Fodinicurvata sp. EGI_FJ10296: one gene and its partner. The main gene of each other region encodes a partner of the protein of the gene in region 2 in a complex. Links are inferred from orthologs where the notes say so. Each region holds a gene or a part of one and is shown on either strand. Other genes may lie near its edges.

Region 1 (3,076 bases), on a different replicon or contig from region 2:
AAAGGGTTCCTGGAACACGGCTCTGCCTGCCTGACCGCGGCTTTCGACATGCGTATCAACGGCATCGCGTCAAAATTTGGCGCTTGCCACCTTTTTGATCAGAAAGTCGCGGAACACTGAAATCCGCTTCGAGTGGCGAAGCTCTTCCGGATATACGAAATACGTCTCCACCGTCGGACCCGCAACCTCCGGCAAAACCTTGACTACGTTCAGATTGGTGTCGACCATATAGTCGGGCAGGGCGGCAAGTCCGAGCCCGCTGCGCACCGCGCGATAAATGGCATACTGATTGTTGACGCGCAGGATCACCTTGCGATTGGCGGCCGTGCCGCCGCCCAGCCCCATGAGCCAGTTGACGTTCTGGACGGGGGCTTTGACGTCTTCACCATAGATAATCAGATCGTGATCAGCCAGATCGTCGACGGTTTCGGGAATCCCGTGCCGTTTCAGGTAGTCGACCGAGCCATAGATGTGAAAGCGGACTGTCATGAGATGGCGCTGTATCAGATCCGGCTGTCTGGGCACCGTCATCCGGATCGCGATGTCCGCCTGACGCATGGACAGGTCGAGTTCGTTGTCATCGATCAGCAGCGTTAGATTGATTTCCGGGTGTTGTTGCAGGAACTCCCGAATCCGGGGCGTGAGCCATGTCGATCCGAAAGCCACTGTCGACGTCACCTTCAGCGGCCCTTGTGCCTTTTCCTTGCTTTCCGAGAGCTGTGCCTCGGTCATCGAAAGGCGGGAGAAGACATCCCGGGCCGTTCGATACAGCAATTCCCCCTGCTCGGTCAGGATAAGACCCCGCGCGTGCCGGTGGAACAAAGCGACGTTCAGGCTTTCCTCCAGGGCGCTGATCTGGCGGCTGACGGCCGATTGGCTCAGATTGAGTTTTTCACCGGCATGCGTAAAGCTTCCCGCTTCTGCCACCGCATGAAACACCCGAAGTTTGTCCCAGTCCATGATCCCCCCAGTACAGTCAGCGGCGTCGGCATTGCCGGCCAATCATTTGGCGCCGCGCGGCTCTTTTCAATGCAGGCCCCCCAAAATTCCCGAAACCTTTATCGGCGTGGCCAGTCACTTCCGGCCGGTCACTGTCGGAGGGGATGGCATAGCATCATACACCCCGGCGGGCCAATTCCTGCCCCCAGCGCCAACTCGGTCCACCATAACCCGGTTCCGGTAAAGAATGCTTACTTACCCTGAAAGGACAATGACACCTAGCCCTGAAGACGTCGAGAGGCGTTCCCCGGCCTCCGCCCGCCAACGGTGCCCCCGAACCGGGCCCCGGAACTGAGACCCCAATTTTTGCCGAACCGGCGGCCCGCTCTATTCGTTCATCATTGATCGTGCTCGCCGATGAATTTTTCGGCGTCAAGAGCGGCCATACATCCGAGACCGGCCGCCGTTACGGCCTGCCGGTATATCTTGTCGTGAACGTCGCCGGCAGCGAACACGCCGGGGACGTTCGTGCGCGTCGTCCCGGCGTCAACGCTGATATAGCCATCATTGTCCGTATTGACATGTCCCTTGAAAACCGCTGTCGCCGGATCGTGACCGATCGCGATGAATACGCCTTCTACGGGTATTTCGCTCAGCGCGCCGCTTTTCGTGTCCCTGATCCGCAGACCGGTGACGCCGCCCATGGGACCATCGTCTCCGAGGATTTCGTCGACCGTCGCGTTCCAGGCGAAGTTGATTTTAGGATTCCTGTTCAGCCGGTCCTGCAACACCTTTTCGGCCCGCAAGGCATCGCGCCGGTGAACCAGTGTCACCGATTCGCATATATTGGCGAGATAGAGTGCCTCTTCAGCCGCGGTGTTACCTCCCCCGACGACGGCGACAGGCTTGTTGCGATAGAAGAAGCCGTCACAGGTCGCACAGGCCGACACGCCGCGGCCGTTGTACCGGTCCTCGCTTGGCAGGCCGAGCCATCGTGCCTGGGCGCCGGTGGCGATGATCACGGTATCGGCGATGTAAGTATCGCCGTTGTCGCCGGTGCACTTGAACGGCCGTTCGGAAAAGTCCACGCCGTTGACGATATCGAACATCATGCGTGTGCCGCATTTCTCAGCCTGTGCGGCCATCTGCTCCATGAGCCAGGGACCCTGGATCACGTCGGCGAATCCGGGATAGTTCTCGACGTCCGTCGTGATCGTCAATTGCCCGCCCGGCTGAAGCCCCTGAACAAGAATCGGCGAGAGATTGGCTCGGGCGGCATAGATCGCGGCGGTGTAGCCGGCCGGTCCCGATCCGATGATCAGGACCTTTGTTTTATGAATTTCGGCCATGACGGGTCCCTGTATGGGCAGCTGGGTATGTGCGGCTGGACGGTGACGAGGCATATATGGGGCTGGCGGGGGAGAACGGCCATGTGACGGAACAGCCCAAGCCGCCCGTCAACCACGGTGATCTGGTAGCACGAAGCTGGCGCGACGCCAACATTGCGTGGCCGACAGCGTTCAGACGGCCCCGCGGCTCCCGGGTGGGGCCAGGGCGGGGCCGCACGTGCCGTCGGAGAAGTCTCGCGTCAGTCGGCCAGCTTCTCGTCCATAGCCGCGTTCTTGACGGCCTTTTGAAGTTTCTCGAAGGCTCGGACCTCGATCTGGCGCACCCGTTCCCGGCTGATGCCGTACTCCTGGCTCAGATCTTCCAGCGTCGACGGTTGGTCCTTGAGCCGACGCTCGGTCAGGATGTGCTGCTCGCGGTCGTTCAGCGCCGACATGGCGTTCTTCAGCAGCCGCTGTCGGTTCGACAGCTCCTGCCGGTCGGCGAGCTGGATTTCCTGGTTCTCGGTATCGTCGACCAGCCAATCCTGCCATTCGCCATCGCCATCCGCCTTGAGCGGTGCGTTGAGCGAGTTGTCGGGGCTGGCCAGCCGGCGGTTCATGTTGATGACGTCCTGCTCCGGGACGCTCAGCTCAGTAGCGATCTTCTCGACGGTTTCCTTGGGCAGATCGCCGTCATCGATCGCCTGAAGCTGGCCCTTCAGCCGGCGCAGATTGAAGAAGAGCTTTTTCTGTGCAGCCGTCGTGCCGATCTTCACCAGCGACCAGCTGTGAAGGATGTATTCCTGAAT
Region 2 (3,268 bases):
CGTCTTTCTGCCGGACACCGTCGGACGGCCGAGAACGGCCAAACCGGTACACTGGGCGCCGTTCGAGCGATCCGACATGTCCGGCGCGCTGCCGCTCTGGGTTCCCAATGCCGATGTGAAGCCGGAGCTGGTCAGCACACTGGAGGCTGCTGCCGCGCACCGGCAGATGCAGGAGCATCGCCGTCTGCTCTATGTTGCCCTGACCCGTGCCGAAGACGAGCTTTATGTCTGCGGGTTCTCCACCGGCAAAACCGTGCCCGACGATTGCTGGTACACGCTCTGCCGCGACGCGGCTGAACGTCTGCCGTCTGCCGAATCCGCAGCGATGCCCCTGCTCGATTTCCGGGACGGGCAGGATGGGCCGGCGGTCGGGATCCGGGCGGCAAGTGGAGTGGCTGCGCCGGGGTCTCACAGCGATGCGCGCCCCGAGTCGCCACCCGCGGCTCGTCCTGAGTTGGGGCCGTCCCCGTCCCCGTCCCCGCCCCAGTCGCCAGTGTCGACCGATATCGGCGACTGGATGTTTGAACCGGCGCCCACCGAACCGCACCCGCCGCGACCTCTGGTCCCGTCCCGGCCGGATACCGACGAGCCGGCCGTCCGATCACCACTGGAGTCCGGTGTGCGGCCGGATCGGTTCAAGCGGGGCCGCGTGATGCATACGCTGCTTCAGATGCTGCCGGCGATTGCGCCGGAAGGGCGCGCCGCAGCGACCGAACGCTATCTGGCCGCGCGGTCTCTGGACCTGTCGGACGACGAGCGCGCCGACTATCGACGCAAGATCATGGCCGTACTGGACGATCCGCAATTCGCCGTGGCGTTCGGGCCCGGAAGCCGTGCCGAGGTTCCGGTGGTTGGCAGAATCGCTGGGCGCGGCGATCGGGCGCGCCCGTTCATCCTGTCAGGCCAGATCGACCGGCTGGCCGTTGGTGAGCGCGAGGTGCTGATTGTCGACTACAAGACCAACCGGTCGCCACCGGACGGCCCGGACGGTGTGGCGCCGCATTATATCGGTCAGATTGCCGCCTATCGTGCCGCCCTGGCGCCGCTTTATCCGGGTCGCGTCATCCGCTGCGCCCTCTTGTGGACGGACACGCCGGAATGGATGGCGATTCCGGAGGCCATGCTCGACGACTGGTATCCCCGGAAATGACCGGCAACGGGACTGGTCCACGACCCTGCTCCGGTTTATCCGTACGGGCGGTCCTTGACCGGCGCCGATGTCGACACCTAGTTTAGGTGGACAGCCCGGGTTCAGGTGTCTTGCCTGGGGTTAAGGTGGAACACCCGGGCGTATTGCCCCCGCCGCTTCCGCGCGGCCGAGTATCAAGGATAGGCCCAATATGAGCACATCTCCCGTCAGCGTCACCGACGCCTCGTTCGAACAGGACGTCCTGAAGTCGGACACGCCCGTTCTGGTCGATTTCTGGGCCGAATGGTGCGGTCCGTGTAAGGTCATCGCCCCGGCGTTGGAAGAACTCGCAAAGGACAAGGCCGGCGCGGTTACCATTGCCAAGCTGAACATCGATGAAAATCCCGGAACCCCCAATCGCTATGGCGTTCGTGGAATTCCGACCCTGATTCTGTTCAAGAACGGATCGGTCGCGGCCACGAAAATCGGCGCGCTGCCCAAGGGTGCGCTTTATGAATGGGTCGACAGCGTACTGTAACGCGCAGCTAAAGAAGGGTTTCGATCGTTTCTATCAGGGCCTTGCGGCGGAACGGCTTGCAGATTATGGCGTCTGCGCCCAGCTTTTGCGCCCAGGCCAGATAGGATGGCGGCGCGCCGGAAATGGCAATGATCCTGGTGTCGGCCGATGTCAGACGAACCTTGCGGATCACCTCGATGCCGTCGACCTCCTGCATCAGCAAGTCGCTTATGACGATGCCCGGCTTGAATGTCGCGATATGGTCCAGGGCGGCGACCGGACTGCTGAAGGCCACAACATCGAATTTGGCGACGGAAAGCATGCCGACGATCGTCTGTTGAACGTCGATTTCGTCTTCAATGATCGCGATACTGCATCTGCCGTCGTTCATATCGCCACTCATACGACGTGTGGGGGTGTCGGACAATGACCCGGATTATATTACCCAAGTGTGAAGGCTCCTGACATTTGAGGTAAGCCGGTTGTAGGCGCGGTCAAGCGTGGCAGTCAGGTGGCGGCGCCGGTCAGTCGACGCACGAGGCGGATAAAGGGCTGAATACCAAGACAGACGACGGCATCGTGGTTTCCCGCAGCGACGAGCCTTTCGATCGTCCGCCTGACCGCTCCTTCGTCGTCGTAGTCGATCGTGGCGACGATACGTTCCGGCCATTGCTCGCGTATCCGGGCGAATCCGTGCATTGCAGCGTCGGACAGGATCACGAAATACGTCGGCAGGCCGATGCTTGTGAGCAGATCCGTCATTCCGTCGGGGTCCTTCTGGTCCGACAGGCAGGCGATGACCACCGGATTACGCCAACCTTTGCGTTTCCGCTGGTACCAGATCGTGTCCAATGCTTCCGGCCGGCCGGTTGCGTCATAGACCAGTTCGACCGTCGGGCCTTTCTGGCCGAGCGTCAGTTCGGTGATTCCGAATGAGCCCGCGCTGTGGGGCGGCAGCGGCCGCCCGGCGATGGACGGGTCTGCGGACAAGAGGTTGCCGGCAGGGCCCGGTGCCGCCAGCAGGGCAGCCGCGCGCCGACCGAGCGCCCGATCGACGGCCAGCCAACGCGGCAACCCGGTATCGGCCGGATCGACCCATGCCGGATCGAACGTCAGAGCGTTCGGTGGGAGAGCCACCCCGACCCGTTCCAGGATTTCCGGCATGTCGGGCCCGAGCAGGCATAGTCCGGCGGTCTCGGCGATTGCCAGTTTGTCCCGGGCAATGTCGGCCAGCGTGGGGCCGAGTTGCTCGCGATGCTCCGGCGCGACGGTGGTGACAATCGAGACCCGGGCAGGTATGCGCCCGACCTCGTCAAAGGCTGCACCGCGACCTCCTTCCAGAACAACCCAATCGGTTCCGATATCGCGGAACCATTGCAGCCCGATCAGCAGAAACGCACCGAACGGCGACAGATAGCGCGAGGGCGGCAGCGCCCGGCGCAGACGGTCCAGGTCGGGTTCGAGGCTGCGATAGGCCGTCAGAAAGTCATCATCGGCGATCGGCACGCCGTCGAGCCGAAGTCGGTCCGTCTGAGTTACCTCATTCGGGCTGACGATGAGGCCTACACGTCCCGTGCCCGGACCATCGTCCGGTGAATGTCGACGGGGAGCGCCAAAGGCAT

Evidence for each region.
Region 1: the proteins of trxA (region 2) and trxB are in contact, whole or in part, in a crystal structure (PDB 1F6M), measured with the Escherichia coli proteins. The link is inferred for Fodinicurvata sp. EGI_FJ10296 from one-to-one orthologs.

What each region holds. Positions count from the first base shown.
Region 1 is NZ_JBFCVL010000004.1:158,809-161,884, reverse strand. The notes cover bases 314-3,066. They hold trxB (thioredoxin-disulfide reductase), read right to left. Parts: upstream 2,289-3,066; coding sequence 1,338-2,288; downstream 314-1,337. Other genes in these bases: rpoH (RNA polymerase sigma factor RpoH), read right to left, coding at 2,528-3,066; ABZ728_RS09585 (LysR family transcriptional regulator), read right to left, coding at 314-960. Outside these bases: more of ABZ728_RS09585, read right to left, coding at 70-313; more of rpoH, read right to left, coding at 3,067-3,076.
Region 2 is NZ_JBFCVL010000001.1:734,819-738,086, forward strand. Bases 59-3,003 are described here. They hold trxA (thioredoxin TrxA), read left to right. Parts: upstream 59-1,340; coding sequence 1,341-1,667; downstream 1,668-3,003. Other genes in these bases: addA (double-strand break repair helicase AddA), read left to right, coding at 59-1,150; ABZ728_RS03300 (response regulator), read right to left, coding at 1,675-2,037; ABZ728_RS03305 (hypothetical protein), read right to left, coding at 2,154-3,003. In the rest of the region: more of addA, read left to right, coding at 1-58; more of ABZ728_RS03305, read right to left, coding at 3,004-3,268. UniProt on the Escherichia coli protein: Participates in various redox reactions through the reversible oxidation of its active center dithiol to a disulfide and catalyzes dithiol-disulfide exchange reactions.